2 regions of the Streptomyces sp. NPDC058985 genome follow, and region 2 is predicted to be linked to the other one. Evidence: riboswitches for the same ligand, from Rfam matches in the RefSeq annotation. Region 2 holds a riboswitch; the other holds the start of a gene.

Region 1 (11,060 bases), on a different contig from region 2:
CGGCGCGCGAGACCCTCCGCCAGCCCCCGCTCACGCAGCCACTCCAGCGCCCGGACCGTCCCGCGGGTCCCCGGCACGATCACCAGGTCGGCGTCGGCCAGTTCCTCGGGCCGGTCCACGAACCGCACCACCACGCCCGGTTCGGCGGCCAGCGCGTCCACGTCCGTGAAGTTGGACATCAGCGGGACCGCGCAGACGGCGACCCGCAGCACGTCCTCGCCGACCGGCGGCGCGACCGCGGACTCGCGCACCGTGCCGCGCAGCGAGACCCGCAGCCCGTCCTCCTCGTCGATGCCGAGCCCGTGCCGGAAGGGCAGCACCCCGTACGTCCGCCGCCCGGTCAGCCCGTGCAGCATGTCGAGGCCGGGCTCCAGGAGCGACACGTCGCCGCGGAACTTGTTGACGAGGAAGCCGGCGACCAGCGCCTGGTCCTCGGGCGCGAGCAGCGCCACCGTGCCGAAGAAGGAGGCGAAGACGCCCCCGCGGTCGATGTCGCCGACGACCAGCACGGGCAGCCCGGCGCCCCGCGCGATCCCCATGTTCACGATGTCGGTGCGGCGCAGGTTGATCTCGGCCGGGCTGCCCGCGCCCTCGCAGATCACCGCGTCGTAGGTGCCGCGCAGCTCGGCCAGCGAGTCGAGCACCGTGCCGAGCAGCCGCTCCTGCCGCCCGCCGTGGTAGCCACGGGCACTCATCTCGCCGACGGGCCTGCCGAGCAGCACCACCTGGCTGCTGCGCTCACCGCCGGGCTTGAGCAGCACCGGGTTCATCAGCGCGGTCGGCTCCACCCGGCAGGCCTGGGCCTGCATGGCCTGCGCCCGCCCGATCTCCGCGCCCTCGCGCGTCACGAACGAGTTGAGCGACATGTTCTGCGCCTTGAAGGGCGCGACCTTCACGCCCTGGCGCACCAGCCAGCGGCAGATCCCGGCCGTGACGACGCTCTTGCCGGCGTCGGAGGTGGTGCCGGCGACGAGCAGGCCACCGTTCATGACGTACGTCCCTTCCTGACGGCCCCGCGCACCAGCAGCCGCGCGCCCGCGCACACGACGAGCGCCAGCCGGCCCACGCGCCGGGAGAGCCGTGCGGCCCGTTCGATGTCGCCGGAACCGGCCCGGACGGCGCGCCCCGCCGCCCCGTTCAGCACGGGCCGGTGCTCGACCCGCCCGCCGTAGGAGAGCGTCCCGCCGAGCCGCACCCCGAGGGCGCCCGCGAAAGACGCCTCCACGGGACCGGCGTTGGGGCTCGGGTGCCGTCCGGCGTCCGCGCGCCAGGCCCGTACGGCGCCCCGCGGATCGCCGCCGGCCACGGTGGTCAGCAGGGCGGTCAGACGGGCGCCCGGCCAGCCCGCGAGGTCGTCGAGGCGGGCCGAGGCCCAGCCGTACCGCCGGTAGCGGGGCGACTTGTGGCCGACCATGGCGTCCAGGGTGTTCACCGCCCGGAAACCGAGCAGCCCCGGCACTCCGCCGACGGCACCCCACACCAGGGCGCCCACCACCGCGTCCGAGGTGTTCTCGGCGACCGACTCCACGACCGCCCGCGCGATCCCGTCGGCGTCCAGCGACTGCGGGTCCCGCCCGCACAGGTGCGGCAGCCGCGCCCGGGCCGCCTCGACGTCCCCGGCCTCCAGCGCCCGGCCGACGGCCAGGGCCTCGCGCGAGAGCGACGTACCGCCGACCACGGCCCAGGTGGCCGCGCCGGTCAGTGCGACCGAGGCGGCGGGGGAGCGGCGCACGGCGTGCGCGGCGGCCGCGCCGAGGGCGGTGGCGCCTCCGGCGCACACGAGGGCGTGCAGCGCGCCCCAGCCCCGGTGGTCACGCCACAGCACCCGTTCCACGGCACCGGCGGCGCGGCCGAACGCGGCGACCGGATGCCCGCGGCGGGGGTCGCCGAGGAGGAGGTCACCGAGCAGGCCGGCGGCGGCGCCGTACGCGAAGACGCGTCCGCCACGCACGGGTTCAGCCGGTCACACGGGCGTGGGAGCACCTGGTACTGAACGTCGATCGGCAGCCGGGCATCGCGTCGCGTCCTCACTCAGGGTGTCCACGCCCTGGTTCGAAGAGTCCGGCGGTGAGAGTTCCTGGCTACCGGGGTCTGCTCCCCGGTCACAGTGGCGGGACCGCGCCGGAATCGCACCGGGCTTCCTCTCCTGCCGCCGTAGATGGCCCCGGAAGTCCACCACGGCGCGAGAACACCCGTCAACCTGGCGTTGACCTGCGGCGGGGGAGTGTGCGAAGCCCCACACACGGGTGGTGTGCGCCGGTACACGAAGGGCGGGGCGCGGGACGGTCCGAGTCCGTCCCGCGCGCCGCCCCCGGGGTGTGCGGCGGGTCAGGCGACGATCAGATAGATGCCGTACGCCACCGCCGCCGCGCAGGCCGCGAAGCACGCGTACGCGCCGGTGACCGCGAGGGCCGCGGAGCCGCCCTCGGCGGTGGCCCGCTCCTGGCGGCTGAGTCCGACGATGCCGAGGGTGAACAGGCCCACCAGGGCCACGGTGGCCACGAGGCTGACGCCGAAGACGGAGCCCAGTGCTGCCCAGTCGATGCTCATGGGGGTTCGCTTCCTTCGTACCCGGGACGCGGGCTCAGACGGTGGTGGCGGCCGACGGGGTCTTGGCCTCGGACGGATCGGCCGGCAGCTCCTCGGCCAGGTGCGCCGGGGGCGGCGAGACGGCGGCCATCGCCGTGGTGACCACACCGGCCGACTCGGGCTCGTGGGGGTCGACGACGTTGGTGTGGTCGACGACCTCGCGCCGGGAGAGCTTCCAGATGGCGGCGCTGGAGGCGACCAGGAAGACCGCGACGCAGGCCGTGCCCCAGTCGCCCATGCGGCAGACCCACTCGGCGATCGCGGCGACCAGGGCCGCGGCCGGCAGCGTCAGACCCCAGGCGACGAACATCCGGGTGGCCGTGGACCAGCGCACCACGCCGCCCTTGCGGCCGAGGCCCGCGCCCATCACCGCACCGGAGACCGAGTGCGTGGTGGAGAGGGAGAAACCGAGGTGCGAGGAGGCCAGGATGACCGTCGCCGCGCTGGTCTGGGCGGCGAAGCCCTGCTGGGGCTGGAGGTCGGTCAGGCCCTTGCCCATGGTGCGGATGATGCGCCAGCCGCCGAGGTAGGTGCCGAGCGCGATGGCGATGCCCGCGGAGAGGATGACCCACATGGGCGGGTCGGAGTCGGGGGCGAGCGCGCCGCCGGCGACCAGGGCGAGGGTGATGATGCCCATCGTCTTCTGGGCGTCGTTGGTGCCGTGGGCCAGCGAGACCAGCCCGGCGGAGGCGATCTGCCCGGCGCGGTAACCCTTGGCGGCGGCCTTGCCGTCGGCCCGGCGGCCGAGCCGGTAGGTCAGCCGCGCGCCCAGCAGCGCCGCGACACCGGCGACCAGCGGGGCGGCGATCGCGGGGATCAGTACCTTGGTGACGAGCGCGTCGCCGTTGACCGCGCCGACGCCGGCCGAGGCGACCGCGGCACCGATCAGACCGCCCATCAGGGCGTGCGAGGAACTGGACGGGAGGCCGACCAGCCAGGTCAGCAGGTTCCAGAGGATCGCGCCGACCAGGGCGGCGAAGATGACCTCGGGACGGATGCCGGTCTCGTCGACGAGACCCTTGGAGATCGTGTTGGCGACCTCCACCGAGAGGAAGGCGCCTACAAGGTTGAGGACGGCGGACATCGCCACCGCCACCTTGGGCTTGAGCGCACCGGTCGAAATGGTCGTTGCCATCGCGTTCGCGGTGTCGTGGAAACCGTTCGTGAAATCAAACGCGAGTGCGGTTACCACCACAATCGCGAGGATCAGCGAGAAGCTTTCCATTTACCCAGGCAATCGTTCGAGGTCATTGGCTGGACGAACGTAGGTAACCATGGTGAACGGAAGATGAACTGGGCAGGGCGTCACGGTGACCGGAAGCGGGGCCGCCGCGTCCCTGTGCGTGGCCGTCCCGGTGCTCTCCGGAGACGTCCCTGGCAGGATCACCGCCAGACCGGTCGGCGACGTGCCGGGAGAGGCGCGGGAGCGCTCGTGAGGAGACGGTGACTGTGACGTATTCGCGGGCCGGACGGGCTGCCCGTCCGGACGAGGAGCGGGCCTGGACGGAACTCGTCGCGGCGGCCCGGCGCACGGTCGCGGACGGGCTCGTGGTCGGTACCTCCGGCAATGTCTCGGTGCGCGTCGGCGACACGGTCCTCGTCACCCCTTCGGGTGTGCCGTACGACCGTCTGGCCCCGGGTGACGTGACCGGCGTCGCCCTCGACGGACGACAGGTGCTCGGCACCCTCGTCCCCACCAGCGAACTGCCCCTGCACCTCGCCGTGTACCGCGCGGACGACGCCGCCCGGGCCGTCGTCCACACCCACGCCGTGCACGCGACGGCCGTCTCGCTGCTGGTGCCCGAACTGCCGCCCGTGCACTACATGGCCGCCGCGCTCGGCGGCCCCGTCCGGGTCGCGCCCTACGCCGCCTACGGCACCGACGAACTGGCCCGCTCCGCGCTCGACGCCCTCACCGGCCGCACCGGCTGCCTGCTGCGCAACCACGGCACGCTCACCTACGGCACCTCCCTCGACCAGGCGTACGACCGCACCGCCCAGCTGGAGTGGATGTGCCGGCTCTGGCTGACGGCCTCCTCGGTCCCGGGCCGCACCCCGTCGCTCCTGACGCCGGGGCAGTTGGCGGAGGCGGCGGAGCGGCTCCAGGGGTACGGGCAGCAGGGCTGACACGGCGCGTGCCGGTCCGTTCCGGGGTGGTGGCGGGGCGCACCGTGTTCCCGGTTACGGCGGTGGCGGGGCGGGTGCCTCTGAGGGGTGTTGTCGGCTCCGGGTCGCTGTCGGTCGGTTGCCGGGGGGCTCGGAGGGGCCGAGTGGGCCGGCGGAGCGGCAGGGTGGCCGGCCGGGCTGACGCGGCGCGTACCCGGGCCGTTCCGGGGGGACCGTGTTCCCCGGTACGGCGGTCGCGGGGCGGCGGGGTGGCTGCGCGGGTGGCCGGCCGGGCTGACGCGGCGCGTACCCGGCCCGTTCGGGGGTACCGGCAGCGGGACCGCACCATGGCTCCCGGCCCCGGCGGACAGGCGGAAGGCGTCCCTGACGGAGCGCCGTCACCCCCCGTCCACCGCCCACTGGCCGCCCGAGGACTCCACCAGGAGACTGGCCCCATGCGCACTGTCACAGCAACGGCCGCCGCCCTCACCGCTGCCCTGGCGGCCGGCGCAGCGAGCGTCGCGGCCGGCCGGCTCGCCAGCGACGCCGCGCTCAAGGCGCCCCCCGGCCGGCCGCTGCCCACCGAACCCCGGCTCACCGTGCACGGCACCGCGGCCGGCCGGATCACCCTCACCCGGGACCTGGCCGCGCTGCGCCCCGGCCGCTACGGGCTGGCGGGCGACGGCTCCCACGCGGTCGTCGGCCCGGTACTCGACGCCGCCGAGCACGGCGCCGACACCGTCGTACGCCGCCTCGAACGCGTCACGCACGGCACGCTGGAGGCCGGGGACCGCGCCTGGTTCACGCCGAACCTCTACGTCGGCAACCCGGGCAGCGCCCTCGACCTCGACCACACCGACGTCCAGATCCCGGGCGAACTCGGCCCGCTCCCGGCCTGGTTCGTGCCCGGGGCCCGCCCGACCTGGATCATCGCCGTACACGGGCTGGCCGCCACCCGCGAACACGTCCTGAACCTGCTGGCACCCCTGCACGACCGCAGCGTCCCGGTGCTCGCCCTCGCCTACCGCGGCGACGTCGGCGCGCCGCCCTCGCCCGACGGGCTGCACCACTTCGGCGAGACCGAGTGGCGCGACCTGGACGCGGCCGTCCGCTACGCCCTCGACCACGGCGCCCGCCAGGTCGTCCTGCTCGGCTGGTCCACCGGCGCCACCATGGCCCTGCGCACGGCCGCCCTCTCCGGCGTGCGCGGGCGCATCGCGGGGCTCGTCCTGGACTCCCCGGTCCTCAGCTGGGAGACCACCCTGCGCGCCCTCGCCGCAGCCCGCCGCACCCCCGGCCCACTCCTGCCGCTCGCCGTCCGCGCCGCCCAGGGCCGCGCCGGACTCCACGCCGACCACGACACCGGCACGGCGGGCCTGCACCGCCCCGCCGTCCCCACGCTGATCTTCCACGGCCCCGGCGACGCGGTGGCCCCCTGGCGGCTCTCCCGGCGGCTGGCCGAAACCCACCCGCGGCTGGTCGCCCTGCACACCGTCCGGGACGCCCCGCACGGCGCCATGTGGAACGCCGACCCCGACGACTACGAAGAGAAGCTCCGCCGCTTCATGACCCCCCTGGTGTGACCCGGCACTGCGCCGTCGCAGCGGGTGATCCTCCGGTTCCGTTTAGCGCCGTACCAGTGGCCTGATCCGGTGCCCGGGCAGCGCGCCCGACCCCCGACTCCGCCCTCCCCGGCGGCCGTCGGGGCATTCCGTTTGGGTTTTCGGACCGTCAACCGGAAGACTGCACCCGTGACGTCCCGTATCCCGCGCGACTCCAGGCTTCGACTCGTCCGCCCACGACCCCTGGCCGCCGCCCCCCAAGCGATCAACCAGCGGCGTCCGCGCCGCCCCGCACCGCGCCCCCCGGAGGGCACACCGGCCCGGTCGGAGCTGGCCCGCATGGCGCGTTCCGGTCTGGCCGGCGCGGCCCGCGTCGCCCGCTGGGCCGACTCCGCGCTCGGCCCCGGCCGCGGCAGCGCCACCGCCGACGGCAAGGCCACCCTCTCCGACGCCACCGCCGACCAGGCGGCCCGTGAACTGGGCCTGACCACCGCGCAGGTCCGTGCCGACTGGGACACCGCCCGCCTCGCCGGACTGATCGAGGTGCACGGCGGCACCGCCCGCCCCGGCTGGCGGCTGCGCGCCTGGAACCGTGACGACAGCGCGGTGCTGCGCGGCTGGGTCGCGCTCTTCGACGCCTGGTCGCTCGCCCACCCCGAGCCCGCCGGTGAGGAGCCCGCCGCCGTCGCCGAGGTCGTCTCCGCGATGCCCCAGGTGCTCTCCTTCCTCCAGCTCTCCGCCGGGCCCGTCTCCGTGGACCAGCTCCTCGACCTGCTGGAGCAGCGCGTCACCGAGCTGCGCACCGAACGCTGCGAGGTGCCCTACGGCCCCCGCCTGGAGCCCGGCACCGAACCGGCCCCGGACGTCACCGCCGACACCCCGCTCGCCCCCCTCCTCGACTGGGCCCTGCACGCCCTCGCCTCCGTCGGCGCCCTCACCTGCGGTGACGGACAGGCCACGCTCACCCCGCTCGGCGACTGGGCGGTCTGGGTCAAGCTGGAGCAGATCTGCGTGGCCGCCCAGAGCCCCGCCGGGAACATCGAGCAGTCCGCCGAGGGCATGCTCCGCGGCTGCGCCCGACTCCGGCCCAACGCCGCCCGCGCCGAGTACCGCGCCTGGCTCGCCGCCCGGCCCGTCGGCAGCGCCGTCGCCGAGCTGCTCGCCGCCGCGCGCGGCGAGGACGCCCTGCTGCGCGGCCTCGCCTTCGACGCGCTGCGGGTCGTCGGCGCCCCCGCCGAGCCCGATGTCCGCGGCGTGGCCGACGAGCCGACGCTGCGGCCGTACGCGCTGCTGTGGCTGGCCGAGCACGACGGCGCCGACCCCGAGGACGCCCACGAGGTCCTCACCCGCCGGGAAGCGACCTGGCTCTGGGTGGACACCGCGGCCGCCGTCGCCGACCACGGGGAGGCACCGCTGCTCGTCCGGCACCTGGAGGCGGCGGTCCAGTTCACCGTCCCGGCGCTGCTCGACGAGGTCCGCGCGGTCGGCCACCCCCGCACCGTGCAGGTCCTGGTGGCCCTCGCCGCCGCCCATCCCGACCCCGCCCTGGCCAAGGCCGTACGCCGGGCCGCCTTCCAGGTCCACACCGGCGGCAGCTGACCGACGGGGCGTGCGCGGCCGAAGGGCTAGCCGCGCACCTGCGGCGCGTACGTCCCAAAGCTCCACACGTTGCCCTCCAGGTCACGGGCCATGTAGTCGCGCGAGCCGTAGTCCTGGTCCGTCGGGGGCATCAGGATCTCCGCGCCGTGTTCCACGGCCTGCCGGTGATGGGCGTCGACGTCCTCCACGACGACGTACACCCCCGTCGTGCCGGAGTTCTTCATCGCCTCGTCGAAGCGGCTGCCCGTGCCCTTGGAGCCGAGCATGACCGCGCCGTTGCCCTGGGCCAGCTCGGCGTGGGCCACCGTGCCGTCCTCGCCCTCGTACACCGCGAGCTGCCTGAAGCCGAAGGCCTCGGTGAGCTGCCGGACCGCCGCCTTGGCGTCCGCGTACAGCAGCGTCGGGAAGATGCTCGGGCCTGCGCCGTCGGAGCCTGCCATGCGGATCACTCCCTCGTGAGCCGGTGGTCGATGGACCCTCGGTTCAAGTCTGGCACCGCCCGCCGCCACCGGAACCGGGGAAAAGGGGTTGCACCGCCCCGTTAGACTGGCCCCCATGGCCATTCTCCTCGCGCATTAGACGGCGGGAAACGTCCTCAGCCGCCCATCCCGCCCCCACCCGCCCCAGGAGTCTGACCGTGATCTCCGCCTCCGGCATCGAGCTGCGCGCCGGTGCCCGCGTCCTCATCGAAAGCGCCACCTTCCGCATCGCCAAGGGCGACCGCATCGGCCTGGTCGGCCGCAACGGCGCCGGCAAGACCACCCTCACCAAGGTGCTCGCCGGCGAGGGCCAGCCCGCCGGCGGCACCGTCACCCGCTCCGGCGAGGTCGGCTACCTGCCGCAGGACCCGCGCACCGGGGACCTCGACGTGCTCGCCCGCGACCGCGTCCTCTCCGCCCGCGGCCTGGACGTACTGATCCGCAAGATGCGGGAGAACGAGCAGCGCATCGCAGGCGGCCAGGGCGCCACCCGCGAGAAGGCGCTCAGGCAGTACGAGCGCCAGGAGACCGAGTTCCTCACCAAGGGCGGCTACGCCGCCGAGGCCGAGGCCGCCACCATCGCCGCCGCGCTCAACCTGCCCGACCGGGTCCTCGGGCAGCCCCTGCACACCCTCTCCGGCGGTCAGCGCCGCCGGATCGAGCTGGCCCGGATCCTCTTCTCGGACGCCGACACCCTGCTGCTCGACGAGCCGACCAACCACCTCGACGCCGACTCGATCGTCTGGCTGCGCGACTACCTGAAGACCTACCGCGGCGGCTTCATCGTGATCTCCCACGACGTCGACCTGGTCGAGACGGTCGTCAACAAGGTGTTCTACCTGGACGCCAACCGCTCCCAGATCGACGTCTACAACATGGGCTGGAAGCTCTACCAGCAGCAGCGCGAGGCCGACGAGAAGCGCCGCAAGCGCGAGCGGCAGAACGCGGAGAAGAAGGCGTCCGCGCTGCATTCGCAGGCCGACAAGATGCGCGCCAAGGCCACCAAGACCGTCGCCGCGCAGAACATGGCCCGCCGGGCGGACAAGCTGCTGGCCGGTCTGGAGTCCGAGCGCAAGTCCGACAAGGTCGCCAAGCTCCGCTTCCCCGAGCCGGCGCCCTGCGGCAAGACCCCGCTGACCGCCGAGGGCCTCTCCAAGTCGTACGGCTCCCTGGAGATCTTCACCGACGTCGACCTGGCCATCGACAAGGGCTCCCGGGTCGTCATCCTCGGCCTCAACGGCGCCGGCAAGACCACGCTGCTCAGGCTCCTCGGCGGCGTCGAGAAGCCCGACACCGGCCAGGTCGTCGAGGGCCACGGCCTCAAGCTCGGCTACTACGCCCAGGAGCACGAGACCCTCGACCCCGAGCGCACCGTCCTGGAGAACATGCGCTCCGCCAACCCCGACCTCGACCTGGTCGAGGTCCGCAAGACGCTGGGCTCGTTCCTGTTCTCCGGCGACGACGTCGACAAGCCCGCCGGCGTCCTGTCCGGCGGCGAGAAGACCCGCCTCGCGCTGGCCACCCTCGTGGTGTCCTCGGCGAACGTGCTGCTCCTCGACGAGCCCACCAACAACCTCGACCCGGCCAGCCGCGAGGAGATCCTCGGCGCGCTGCGCACCTACAAGGGCGCGGTCGTCCTGGTCACCCACGACGAGGGCGCCGTCGACGCCCTCCAGCCGGAACGGATCATTCTGCTTCCGGACGGCGTCGAGGACCTGTGGGGCGCCGACTACGCGGATCTCGTCGCCCTCGCTTGATCGAAAGAATGATCCACTGAGTATGGATCATTCGGCCGAGCCGTGATCCACCATCTGTGTGAGATCTCCTCATCAAGAGGTGCGTCCTACATCCAATTCGCGGCCGGACCCCCATTGCCGGGGGCCCGGCCGCGACACCTTTCTGACCTGGAACTACGCGCGGAAACCCGTTCGGCGGTACGGGCGCGGATCTCTGGAATTCCGCATTCCACATGTGGGGACACGCTCCTGTCGTCACATCCTTGACTCATCGACCTTGCCGAATGGGTGGCCAGGAGGCGCGGAAGGGGTGATCATGAGGAGACCAGAGCGCACTTCCTTGAGGAGGCACGGGTGGCCGAGACTCTGAAGAAGGGCAGCCGGGTTACCGGCGCCGCGCGCGACAAGCTCGCGGCAGACCTGAAGAAGAAGTACGACGCCGGTGCGAGCATCCGGGCGTTGGCCGAGGAAACCGGCCGCTCGTATGGCTTTGTGCACCGCATGCTCAGCGAGTCGGGCGTCACGCTCCGAGGGCGTGGCGGGGCTACCCGGGGCAAGAAGGCCACTTCGGCCTGACACCCCGGCGGCCTCTCGACTCCGACAGTGAAGGTGGTCACCCGGTCGGTCGTCCGGCCGTCCGGGTGGTTACTGTGCAGTCACTTAGCTCTGCCGTCACACGGCTTCCGGGCCTGCGTACGGCGGGGACGACGACCGCACCTTTCGGAGGCGCCCCATGGCTTCGCCCGCCCACGACACCGGTCCCGTACTCGACCGGGACGGCGTGCGGCTCACCGTCGACGACGCGATCGCCACGGTGACGCTGACCAACCCCGCCAAGCGCAACGCGCAGAGCCCCGCTCTGTGGCGGGCGCTCGCCGAGGCCGGCCGGCTGCTGCCCGGTTCCGTCCGCGCCGTGGTGCTGAAGGCCGAGGGCAAGTCCTTCTCGGCCGGTCTCGACCGGCAGGCGTTCACGCCCGAGGGCTTCGACG
Region 2 (11,060 bases):
CCGTACTCCTCGACAACCGTCCGCTCCGAGGTGGAGCCGGTGCACCCCGCGACATGCGTACGCCCCGCCGCGCGGGCCACGTCCACCCCGCGCCGGATCGAGTCGATCCACGCCGAGCACGAGTACGGCACGACGATCCCGGTGGTGCCCAGGACGGAGAGGCCGCCGAGGATGCCGAGCCGGGGGTTCCACGTGGACCGGGCGATCTCCTCGCCGTCGTCGACGGAGACGGTGACCTCGACGTCGCCGCTGCCGCCGTACCGCTCGGCGACGCGTGCGACGTGGTCGCGCATCAACTGCCGGGGCACGGGGTTGACGGCCGGTTCGCCGACCGGCAGCGGCAGGCCGGGCCGGGTGACCGTGCCCACGCCCGGTCCGGCGCGGAAGACGACCCCGGACCCGGCGGGCAGCCGCCGCACCGTCGCCCGCACCAGCGCCCCGTGCGTGACGTCCGGATCGTCGCCCGCGTCCTTCACCACCCCCGCCATCGCGTGGCCGTCCGTCAGCTCCTCGGCCGCGAGCACGAAGGACGGCGTCTGGCCCCTGGGCAGGGTGATCGTCACCGGGTCGGGGAACTCACCCGCCAGCAGCGCCGTGTACGCGGCGGTCGTCGCCGCCGTCGCGCAGGCACCCGTGGTCCAGCCGGGACGCAGACCGGTGTGCTTGAGTTGGGCGCCGCGACCGCCCCTGGCCTCGCCGCTCACGTCCCGCCCACTCGTGTCCCACCAGAGGGACGAGACCGCAGAAAGGGAATGACCCAGCCGTGCACGTACTGATCCTCGGCGGCACCACGGAGGCCCGCCGGCTCGCCGAACTCCTGGCGGCCGAACACCTGCCGGGGCTCCGCGTGACGAACTCCCTGGCCGGACGGGTGGCCTCGCCCCGGACGCCGCCCGGCGAGGTGCGGATCGGAGGCTTCGGCGGAGCCGAAGGGCTCGCCGTGTGGCTCGGCGAGCACACCGTCGACCTGCTCGTCGACGCCACCCACCCGTTCGCCGGCACCATCAGTTTCAACGCCGCGCGGGCCGCCGCCACCGCCGGGGTTCCCCTGCTCGCCCTGCGCCGCCCCGGCTGGGCGCCGGTGGCCGGTGACGACTGGCACGAGGCCGGTTCCCTCGCGGAGGCCGCCGCGCTGCTCCCCGCGCTCGGCGGGCGGGTCTTCCTCACCACCGGCCGCATGGGTCTTGCCGCCTTCGCCGGTCTGCACGACCTGTGGTTCCTCGTGCGGTCGGTCGACGCGCCCGACGGACCGCGTCCGCCCCGCACGGAGGTACTGCTCGACCGCGGCCCGTTCACCCTCGACGGGGAACGCGAGCTGCTGCGCCGGCACTGGATCGACGTCCTGGTCACCAAGGACAGCGGGGGAGAGGCCACCGCGCCGAAGCTGGCGGCCGCCCGTGAGGCCGGGGTGCCGGTGGTCGTGGTGCGCAGGCCGCCGGTGCCCGAGGGCGTGCCGGTCGTGAGCGGCCCCGGAGAGGCGGCGCGACGGGTCCGGGAGGCACACGCGAGGCGCCGGCCGCCGGGCGCCCCTCACGTCTCCGGGTAGCGGCGGGGCGTCCACACGACCTCTTCGCCGTCGCCGCGCCGCACCACCCGCGTCTGGGACGAGCCGACCAGCAGGATCGTGCGCATGTCGACCTCGGCCGGATCCAGGTCCGCCAGCCGCACGATGCGCACCCGCTCGCCGGAGCCGCCCACGTCCCGGGCGACCACGACGGGTGTGTCCGGCGCCCGGTGTTCGAGGAGCAGCTCGCGGGCCTTGCCGACCTGCCAGGTCCGGCTGCCGGACCCCGGGTTGTACAGCGCCAGCACCAGATCGGCGCCGGCCGCGGCCCGCAGCCGCTCGGCGATGACCTCCCACGGCTTGAGCCGGTCGGACAGCGAGAGAGCGGCGTAGTCGTGCCCGAGCGGCGCCCCCGCACGGGCGGCGGCGGCGTTGGCGGCGGTCACCCCCGGCAGCACCCGCACCGGAACGTCCGCGTGCTCCTCGGCCGAGGCGGCCTCCAGCACGGCCGTGGCCATGGCGAAGACCCCGGGGTCACCGCCGGACACGACGGCGACCCGGCGCCCCCGCCGGGCCAGCCCCAGCGCGAACTCCGCGCGCTCGGCCTCCACCTTGTTGTCCGATCCGTGGCGCCGCTGACCTGCCCGGACCGGGACACGGTCCAGGTAGGTGGTGTAGCCGACCAGATCGTCGGCGGCGGCGAGCGCGCCCCGCGTCTCGGGCGTCAGCCACAACGGCCCGGCCGGCCCGGTCCCCACGACGACGACCTCTCCCACGGCATCCGGCTCCGGCACCGGCGGCTCGGCGTCCACCTGGCTCGGCAGCACCGCCACCGAGAAGTAGGGCACCGACTCGGCCTCCACGTCGGCCAGCTCCGCCAGGCGCTCGCCCGCCATCGTGGCCCGCTCGACATACCGCGCCTGGTCGAGCCGACCCGACCCCTCCAGCGCGCGGCGCACCTTGGCGAAGGTACGGCCGAGCTTCATCACCACGGCCGAATCCGTCGAGGCGAGCCGGGCCGTCAGCTCCTCCTCGGGCAACGTGCCCGGCAGGATGGTCAGCACCTCCTCACCCTCGACGAGCGGCGTGCCCAGCCGGGCCGCGGCGGCGGACACGGACGTCACACCGGGGATCACCTCGGTGTCGTACCGGTCGGCGAGCCGCTTGTGCATGTGCATGTAGGAGCCGTAGAAGAGCGGGTCGCCCTCCGCGAGGACGGCGACCGTGCGGCCCGCGTCGAGGTGGGCGGCGAGCCGCGCCGAGGCCTCGGCGTAGAAGTCGTCCATGGCGCCCTGGTAGCCGCCCGGGTGGTCGGTGGTCTCGACGGTGAGCGGGTAGACCAGCCGTTCCTCGACGTGGTCGGCGCGCAGGTGCCGCTCCGCGATGGAGCGGGCGATGGACCGTCCGTGCCGGGCGCTGTGATACGCGATCACGTCCGCCTCGGCGATGGCCTCGACCGCGCGCACGGTCATCAGGGACGGGTCGCCGGGACCGAGCCCGACCCCGTACAGCTTGCCGCTCATTCTTCCTCGCTCGCGATCGCGTTGAGTGCGGCGGCGGCGATGGCGCTGCCTCCGCGACGGCCCCGGACGACCAGGTGCTCCAGGCCCGAGGGGTGGGCGGCCAGGGCGTCCTTGGACTCGGCGGCGCCGATGAAGCCGACGGGCACGCCGATGACGGCCGCGGGCCTCGGCGCCCCCTCCTCGATCATCTCCAAGAGCCGGAAGAGGGCGGTGGGCGCGTTGCCTACGGCGACCACGGAGCCCTCCAGGCGGTCGCGCCACAGCTCCAGCGCGGCGGCGCTGCGCGTGGTGCCCAGCTCCGCCGCCAGCCCCGGGACGGCCGGGTCGGAGAGGGTGCACAGCACCTCGTTGTCCGCGGGCAGCCGCTTGCGGGTCACACCGCTGGCCACCATCTGCACGTCGCAGAGGATCGGCGCACCGGCGAGCAGGGCCTCGCGGGCGCGGGCCACCACCGTGGGCGTGTGGCCGATGTCGCGCACGAGGTCGACCATGCCGCAGGCGTGGATCATCCGGACGGCGACCCGGCTGACGTCGGCGGGCAGGCCCGTGAGGTCCGCCTCCGCCCGGATCGTGGCGAAGGACTGGCGGTAGATGGCCGCTCCGTCCTTCTCGTATGCGTGCGTCGTCACGGTGCTCTTTCCGCTGCTCTCGGTCGTCGTACGGCTCATGGGGTGATCGCCGCCAGTGCGGTGGCGAGATCGGAGGGGTCCGTCAGGACCGTGGTGCGGGCCGGTCCGCCGGGCGCGCCGACGCTGAGGCGGTAGCCGCCCTCGGGGACGGCGACCAGGTCGATCCGCTCGCCCCGCGGGTGTCCGCAACGGCGTTCGCAGCCGGACCAGTACAGGGGGAGCGGGGACCGGCCGGCGGCGGACAGACTGCCGGCCGCGTCTGCCCGCACGTCGGCGTGGGACTTCCCACACCCCGGGCGGCCGATGCAGGCACCGACGCGCGGCCAGGGGGAGGCGGCGTCGGTGACGAGGCCGGCGGCGGAGAGACGGTCGAGGGCGTCGGCGGTCTCCGTCGTGTCCAGCCCCCCGACGGGTACGACGACGCCGCGCCACGGCGTCAACCGCAGTTCGGCGTCCCGCGTCAGGGCGGCGACGTGCGTCAACTCCCTCCACTGCGGGCCGGTGAGACGGCCCAGCGGGACGTGTACGCACAGGGCGTCCCCGACGAGCCCGGGAGGCGGCCCGTCCGCACGGGGCGTGTCCGTCCGCTCCTTCACGTGGGCGACTCCCGCCTCGGACAGACGGCGGTCCACCGCCCGCGTCAGGACACGGGCGGGTACGGCGAGTTCGTCCACCCGCCACGCCCGCTCCCCGGACTCGCGCCCGACGCCGAGGAAGGCCTCGGCCGCCAGCAGCGCCGCCCGGGCCGCCTCGCCCGCGGCCACCCGCCAGGCGTCGTCCGTCGAGCCCAGCGCGACCAGCGCGTCGTCGTCGCCGGCCGCCCGTACGGTGACGTCGGCGCCGAGCCCGGTCACGTCCCCACGCCCGTCGTCGAGCGCGAACAGGAACCGGCCCGACAGCTCCCGCGTCCCGTCGCTCGCGCACAGCGCGGCGTCCAGGGCCGACAGCCAGGGCCGTACGTCCCGCAGACCGCGCCCGTCGAGGCCGGACAGCGGTGAGGCGACGATGTTGCGCACCCGTTCGTGCGCCGGCGAGGGCAGCAGCCCGGCCGCGTCCAGCAGCCCGGCGAGCTCCGCGCCGCAGCCGTCGCGCAGACCCCGCAGCTGCACGTTGCCCCGGGACGTCAGATGGAGGTCCCCGTCGCCCAGCCGCCGGGCCGCATCCGCCAGCGCCTCGGCCTGGACGACGCCCAGGACCCCGCCGGGTATCCGTACCCGGGCGAGGGCACCGTCGTCCGCGGCGTGCAGCCTCAGCGTCCCCGGGCAGGCGTCACCACGGTCCCGTGAGACCGCTGTGGCCTGGGAGGATGCGGAGGAGAGCGCCGAGGACATGGCGGCGAGCATACCGACCATCACACCGGTGGCACCGCCCGCCCTTCACGGTGGGACCCTTACTATGCTCCTGGGTGGATCATCCGGTCCGCCCACCGCCAGACGGCGACAGGGGAGGAAGCCGGTGCGAATCCGGCGCGGTCCCGCCACTGTGAGTCCGGCCACCCCGAGGGGCCGGACGAGTCAGGAACTCCCGCCGTCTCTCACCGCCCGGGGCGCGGACCCCGAGGAAGGGCAGACGCCGCATGCCGCATTCGTCCGGGGAGCGCGCCTCGCACCCCAGCATCCTGCTCCTGTCGACGTCCGACACCGACCTGCTGAGCGCCCGCGCCGCCACCGGTCCGGTCACCTACCGGTTCGCCAACCCCGCCCGCCTCCCGCTCGACGACCTGCCCGCCCTGCTGGACGGCGTCGGACTGGTCGTCGTACGCCTGCTCGGCGGACTGCGTGCCTGGCGCGAGGGTCTCGACCTGCTCCTCGCCGACGGCCGGCCCGTCGTGGTGCTCAGCGGCGAACAGGCCCCGGACGCCCAGCTGATGGAGGCCTCCACCGTCCCCGTCGGCCTCGCCGCGGAGGCGCACGCCTACCTCGCCCACGGCGGCCCTGCCAACCTGGAGCAGCTCGCCCGGTTCCTGTCCGACACCGTGCTCCTCACCGGCCACGGCTTCGACCCGCCGACGCCCGCCCCCACCTGGGGCCCGCTGGAGCGCACGCCTCGCCCCGACGCCGACGGGCCCACCGTGGCCGTGCTCTACTACCGCGCCCACCACATGAGCGGCAACACGGACTTCGTGCACGCCCTGTGCGACGCCGTCGAGAACGCCGGCGGACGGCCGCTGCCCCGCTACGTGGCCTCCCTGCGCGCCCCCGAGCCCGAACTGATCGAGGACCTGCGGGCGGCCGACGTGATCGTCACCACCGTCCTCGCGGCCGGCGGCACCAAGCCCGCCGAGGCGTCCGCCGGCGGTGACGACGAGTCCTGGGACGCCGGTGCGCTCACCACCCTCGACGTCCCCATCCTCCAGGCCCTGTGCCTGACCGGCTCCCGCGCCGACTGGGAGAGCAACGACGAGGGCGTCTCCCCGCTGGACGCCGCCAGCCAGATAGCCGTCCCCGAGTTCGACGGCCGCCTGATCACCGTGCCGTTCTCCTTCAAGGAGATCGACGAGGACGGCCTCCCCGCCTACGTCGCCGACCCCGAGCGCGCCGCCCGCGTCGCCGGCACCGCCGTGCGCCACGCCCGCCTGCGGCACATCCCGGCCGCCGGCAAGCGCCTGGCCCTGGTCCTGTCCGCCTACCCGACCAAGCACTCCCGCATCGGCAACGCCGTCGGCCTGGACACCCCCGCCAGCGCCGTCGCCCTGCTGCGCCGACTGCGCGAGGAGGGCTACGACTTCGGCGCCGACACCGACGCCGAGGTCCCGGGCCTGGCCTCGGGCGACGGCGACGAACTGATCCGCGCGCTCATCGAGGCGGGCGGCCACGACCAGGACTGGCTCACCGAGGAACAGCTCGCCCGCAACCCGGTCCGCATCCCGGCCGCCGACTACAAGCGCTGGTACGCGACCCTGCCCGCGGAACTGCGCACGGCCGTCGAGGAGCACTGGGGCCCGGCCCCGGGCGAGATGTTCGTCGACCGCAGCCGCAACCCGGAGGGCGACATCGTCCTCGCCGCCCTGCGCCGCGGCAACCTGCTGATCCTCATCCAGCCGCCGCGCGGCTTCGGCGAGAACCCCATCGCCATCTACCACGACCCCGACCTGCCTCCCTCCCACCACTACCTCGCCGCCTACCGCTGGATCGCCGCGCGGGCCGAGGACGGCGGCTTCGGCGCCGACGCGATGATCCACCTGGGCAAGCACGGCAACCTGGAGTGGCTGCCCGGCAAGAACGCCGGCCTGTCCGCCGCCTGCGGCCCGGACGCCGCCCTCGGCGACCTGCCGCTGATCTACCCCTTCCTCGTCAACGACCCCGGCGAGGGCACCCAGGCCAAGCGCCGTGTGCACGCCACCCTCGTCGACCACCTCGTGCCGCCGATGGCCCGCGCCGACTCCTACGGTGACATCGCGCGCCTGGAGCAACTCCTCGACGAGTACGCGCAGATCGCGTCCATGGACCCGGCGAAGCTCCCGGCGATCCGAGCCCAGATCTGGACCCTGATCCAGGCCGCCAAGCTCGACCACGACCTCGGCATGCAGGACCGCCCGGACGACGACGGCTTCGACGACTTCCTGCTGCACGTCGACGGCTGGCTCTGCGAGGTCAAGGACGCCCAGATCCGCGACGGCCTGCACGTCCTCGGCAACCCGCCGGCCGGCGCCGACCGCGTCAACCTCGTCCTCGCCATCCTCCGCGCCCGCCAGATCTGGGGCGGCACCACCGCCCTGCCCGGCCTGCGCGAAGCCCTCGGCCTCGACGAGTCGGCCGCCACCCGCACCACGGCCGACGCCGCCGAGGAGCAGGCCCGCGCACTGGTCCAGGCCATGGACGACGCCGGCTGGGACCCCGCCGCCGTACCGTCCGAACACGGCGAACAGGTCGCCGCGGTACTGGAGTTCGCCGCCCGCGAGGTCGTCCCCCGGCTGGCCGCCACCACCGCCGAGATCGACCACGCCGTGCACGCCCTGAACGGCGGCTTCGTCCCCGCGGGACCCTCCGGCTCACCCCTGCGCGGCCTGGTCAACGTCCTGCCGACCGGCCGCAACTTCTACTCCGTCGACCCCAAGGCCGTACCCTCCCGCCTCGCGTGGGAGACCGGCCAGGCCCTCGCCGACAGCCTCCTGGAGCGCTACCGCACCGACAACGGCGAATGGCCCACCTCCGTCGGCCTCTCCCTGTGGGGCACCAGCGCCATGCGCACCGCCGGCGACGACGTCGCCGAGGTCCTCGCGCTGCTCGGCGTGCGCCCCGTCTGGGACGACGCCTCCCGCCGCGTCACCGGCCTCGAAGCCATCCCCCACGAGGAGCTGGGCCGCCCGCGCATCGACGTCACCCTGCGCATCTCCGGCTTCTTCCGCGACGCGTTCCCGCACACCGTGGGCCTCCTCGACGACGCGGTACGCCTTGCCGCCTCCCTGGAGGAACCGGCCGAGGCCAACCACGTCCGCGCCCACGTGCAGGCGGACCTCGCCGAACACGGCGACGAACGCCGCGCCACCACCCGCATCTTCGGCTCCCGCCCCGGCACCTACGGGGCCGGTCTGCTCCAGCTCATCGACTCGCGCGACTGGCGCACCGACGCCGACCTCGCCGAGGTCTACAGCGTCTGGGGCGGCTACGCCTACGGCCGCGAACTCGACGGCCGCCCGGCTCGCGACGAGATGGAGACGGCGTACAAGCGGATCGCGGTGGCCGCCAAGAACACGGACACCCGCGAGCACGACATCGCCGACTCCGACGACTACTTCCAGTACCACGGCGGCATGGTCGCCACCGTCCGCGCCCTGCGCGGCACCGCGCCCGAGGCGTACATCGGCGACTCCACCCGCCCGGAGACGGTCCGCACCCGCACCCTGGTGGAGGAGACCTCCCGCGTCTTCCGCGCCCGCGTGGTCAACCCCAAGTGGATCGAGGCGATGCGCCGCCACGGCTACAAGGGCGCCTTCGAACTCGCCGCCACCGTCGACTACCTCTTCGGCTACGACGCCACCACGGGCGTCGTCGCGGACTGGATGTACGACAAGCTCACCGAGGCGTACGTACTGGACCCCGCCAACCGCGAGTTCCTCCAGCAGGCCAACCCCTGGGCCCTGCACGGCATCGCCGAGCGCCTGCTGGAGGCGGAGTCGCGCGGCATGTGGGAGAAGCCCGACCCGGCCGTCCTGGAAGCCCTGCGGCAGGTGTACCTGGAGACCGAGGGCGATCTGGAGGGGGAGGACTGACGCCCCGTCGGGGGCGGGTGCACGACGCCGGACCTAGGACCAACGGCTGATCAACAATCACCACCGACGCTGTTAGCGTGCAACTGCACATCATTGGCAATAACGTCGGAGGATGTTGGACATGGCGGTGTACTCGCTCCCGGAGCTTCCCTACGACTACTCGGAGCTCGAGCCGGTCATCAATCCGCAGATCATCGAGCTGCACCACGACAAGCACCACGCGGCCTACGTGAAGGGCGCCAACGACACGCTGGAGCAGCTCGCCGAGGCGCGGGACAAGGAGCAGTGGGGGTCGATCAACGGCCTGGAGAAGAACCTCGCCTTCCACCTCTCCGGGCACATCCTGCACTCCATCTACTGGCACAACATGACCGGTTCGGGCGGCGGCGAGCCGCTGGCCGCCGACGGCGTGGGCGACCTCGCCGACGCCATCACCGAGTCGTTCGGTTCCTTCGCCGGTTTCAAGGCGCAGCTCACCAAGGCCGCCGCGACCACGCAGGGCTCCGGCTGGGGCGTGCTGGCATACGAGCCGCTGAGCGGCCGCCTGATCGTCGAGCAGGTCTACGACCACCAGGGCAACGTCGGCCAGGGCTCCACGCCGATCCTGGTCTTCGACGCCTGGGAGCACGCCTTCTACCTCCAGTACAAGAACCAGAAGGTCGACTTCATCGACGCCATGTGGGCCGTCGTCAACTGGCAGGACGTGGCCAAGCGCTACGCCGCCGCCAAGGAGCGCGGCGACAGCCTCCTGCTCACTCCGTGACCGCACCGCTCCTGACGCGGAGGCCCTCCGCGTCAGGAGCGCACGCGGTAGGTCACGTGCGTGACCTGGGTAGCCGCGCGTGATGCCACCTGTTCCAGCCCGAGCGGCGGGACGCCCTCGAAGAGCCGGGTGCCGGCGCCCAGCGTGAGCGGCACGACGTGCAGCCTCAGCTCCTCGACCAGGCCGGCCGCGAGGTACTGGTTGACCGTGGTGGCCCCGCCCTGGACCTGCACGTCGCCGCCGCCTGCCGCCGCCCGCGCCTGTGCCAGCGCCGACTCGATCCCGTCGGTGACGAAGTGGTACGTCGTGCCCCCGGCCATCGCCTGCGGCTCGCGCGCGTGGTGGGTGAGGACGAACACCGGCGCGTGGAACGGCGGATCGTCGCCCCACCAGCCGTTCCACGGCCGGTCCCACTCGCCCCGCACGGGCCCGAACATGTTGCGTCCCATGATGAACGCCTTGGCGGCGGCCATCCGGTCCAGTTCGGCCCTGTTCTCGTCGGGCGTGTCGAACATCCAGGCGTGCAGCTTCGCGCCCGTGCCGTCCCCGCCGTCGTCGCCGAACGGGCGTTCCTCACTCTGGCCGTGCCCGGCCGAGTACCCGTCGGCCGTGACCGTGATGTCGCAGATCACCTTGCCCGTGTGTGTGGTGATGGCTCTCTCCTCGTCGTGAGGGTCGCTACGTCCGTACCGACCGGACCTCCGCACCGCCGCCGCGCCATTCGATCAGGTCCGAGGTCTCCACGTCGACGTCCTCCCTGCCTTGGCCCGCCACCGCGGGACGCGTGGCCACGCCTCCAGGTTCCGCTTTAACCTGGTTCGATGCGAGTTGTTCCCAGATGGGTCCTGCTCACCTCAGGGTGCGCGCCCGTCCTGCTGATCGGAGGCTGGACGGGCGCGGCGCTGTTCGAGGGGCCCGGCTACGATCCCGTCTCCCAGACGATCAGCGTGCTGGGAGCCTACGGAGCCCCGGGATTCTGGGTGATGTCGGCGGCGTTCCTCGCCCTGGGCGCCTGCCATCTGCTGACCGCCTGGGGGCTGCGGGCCGCCGCCACCGCAGGCCGGGTGGCGCTGGCCGGCGGCGGTCTCGCCGCTCTGGGCGTGGTGGCGCTTCCCGCGCCGAGCAGCGGGGGGTCCCTGCACCACGGCGCGGTGGCGGTCGTCGGATTCACCCTGCTGGCGGTGTGGCCGGTCCTCGCCGCCAACGGTGGTCCGGCGGCCCCGTGGGCGCTGCGGCTGATGCCCTCGATCACGGTGACGGCCCTGATGGCGGTCGGTGGGGCGTGGTTCCTGATCGAGATGCACCGGCAGGGCGACGTCGGCATCGCGGAGCGGGTCGTGACCGGCGTCCAGTCGCTGTGGCCGTTGGTCGTGGCCGCCTCCTGCCTCCGCCACGCCGGGAACCGGGTGCGGCGGGCCTCGGGCCGCCC

Evidence for each region. A riboswitch is a leader RNA that binds a small molecule or an ion and turns the genes downstream of it on or off. The one in region 2 is predicted to bind cobalamin.
Region 1: it holds a riboswitch for cobalamin, as region 2 does, so the genes downstream of both, ACFW01_RS23540 (cobalamin biosynthesis protein) here and cobN (cobaltochelatase subunit CobN) in region 2, are expected to answer to the same signal.

The regions. Positions count from the first base shown of each region.
Region 1 is NZ_JBHYJX010000028.1:78,628-89,687, forward strand. Features, by position in the region: gene ACFW01_RS23535 (cobyric acid synthase) at 1-989, opposite strand, end outside; gene ACFW01_RS23540 (cobalamin biosynthesis protein) at 986-1,951, opposite strand; cobalamin riboswitch at 2,052-2,192, opposite strand; gene ACFW01_RS23545 (hypothetical protein) at 2,329-2,550, opposite strand; gene ACFW01_RS23550 (inorganic phosphate transporter) at 2,585-3,814, opposite strand; gene ACFW01_RS23555 (class II aldolase/adducin family protein) at 4,039-4,716, shown strand; gene ACFW01_RS23560 (alpha/beta hydrolase) at 5,151-6,278, shown strand; gene ACFW01_RS23565 (hypothetical protein) at 6,447-7,856, shown strand; gene ACFW01_RS23570 (VOC family protein) at 7,883-8,296, opposite strand; gene ACFW01_RS23575 (ABC-F family ATP-binding cassette domain-containing protein) at 8,494-10,092, shown strand; gene ACFW01_RS23580 (helix-turn-helix domain-containing protein) at 10,426-10,647, shown strand; gene ACFW01_RS23585 (enoyl-CoA hydratase/isomerase family protein) at 10,805-11,060, shown strand, end outside.
Region 2 is NZ_JBHYJX010000005.1:93,376-104,435, forward strand. Features, by position in the region: gene ACFW01_RS06055 (cobalt-precorrin-5B (C(1))-methyltransferase) at 1-704, opposite strand, end outside; gene ACFW01_RS06060 (cobalt-precorrin-6A reductase) at 764-1,546, shown strand; gene ACFW01_RS06065 (precorrin-2 C(20)-methyltransferase) at 1,531-3,027, opposite strand; gene ACFW01_RS06070 (precorrin-8X methylmutase) at 3,024-3,695, opposite strand; gene cobG (precorrin-3B synthase) at 3,692-4,999, opposite strand; cobalamin riboswitch at 5,055-5,203, shown strand; gene cobN (cobaltochelatase subunit CobN) at 5,233-8,868, shown strand; gene ACFW01_RS06085 (superoxide dismutase) at 8,990-9,631, shown strand; gene ACFW01_RS06090 (dihydrofolate reductase family protein) at 9,664-10,284, opposite strand; gene ACFW01_RS06095 (DUF998 domain-containing protein) at 10,453-11,060, shown strand, end outside.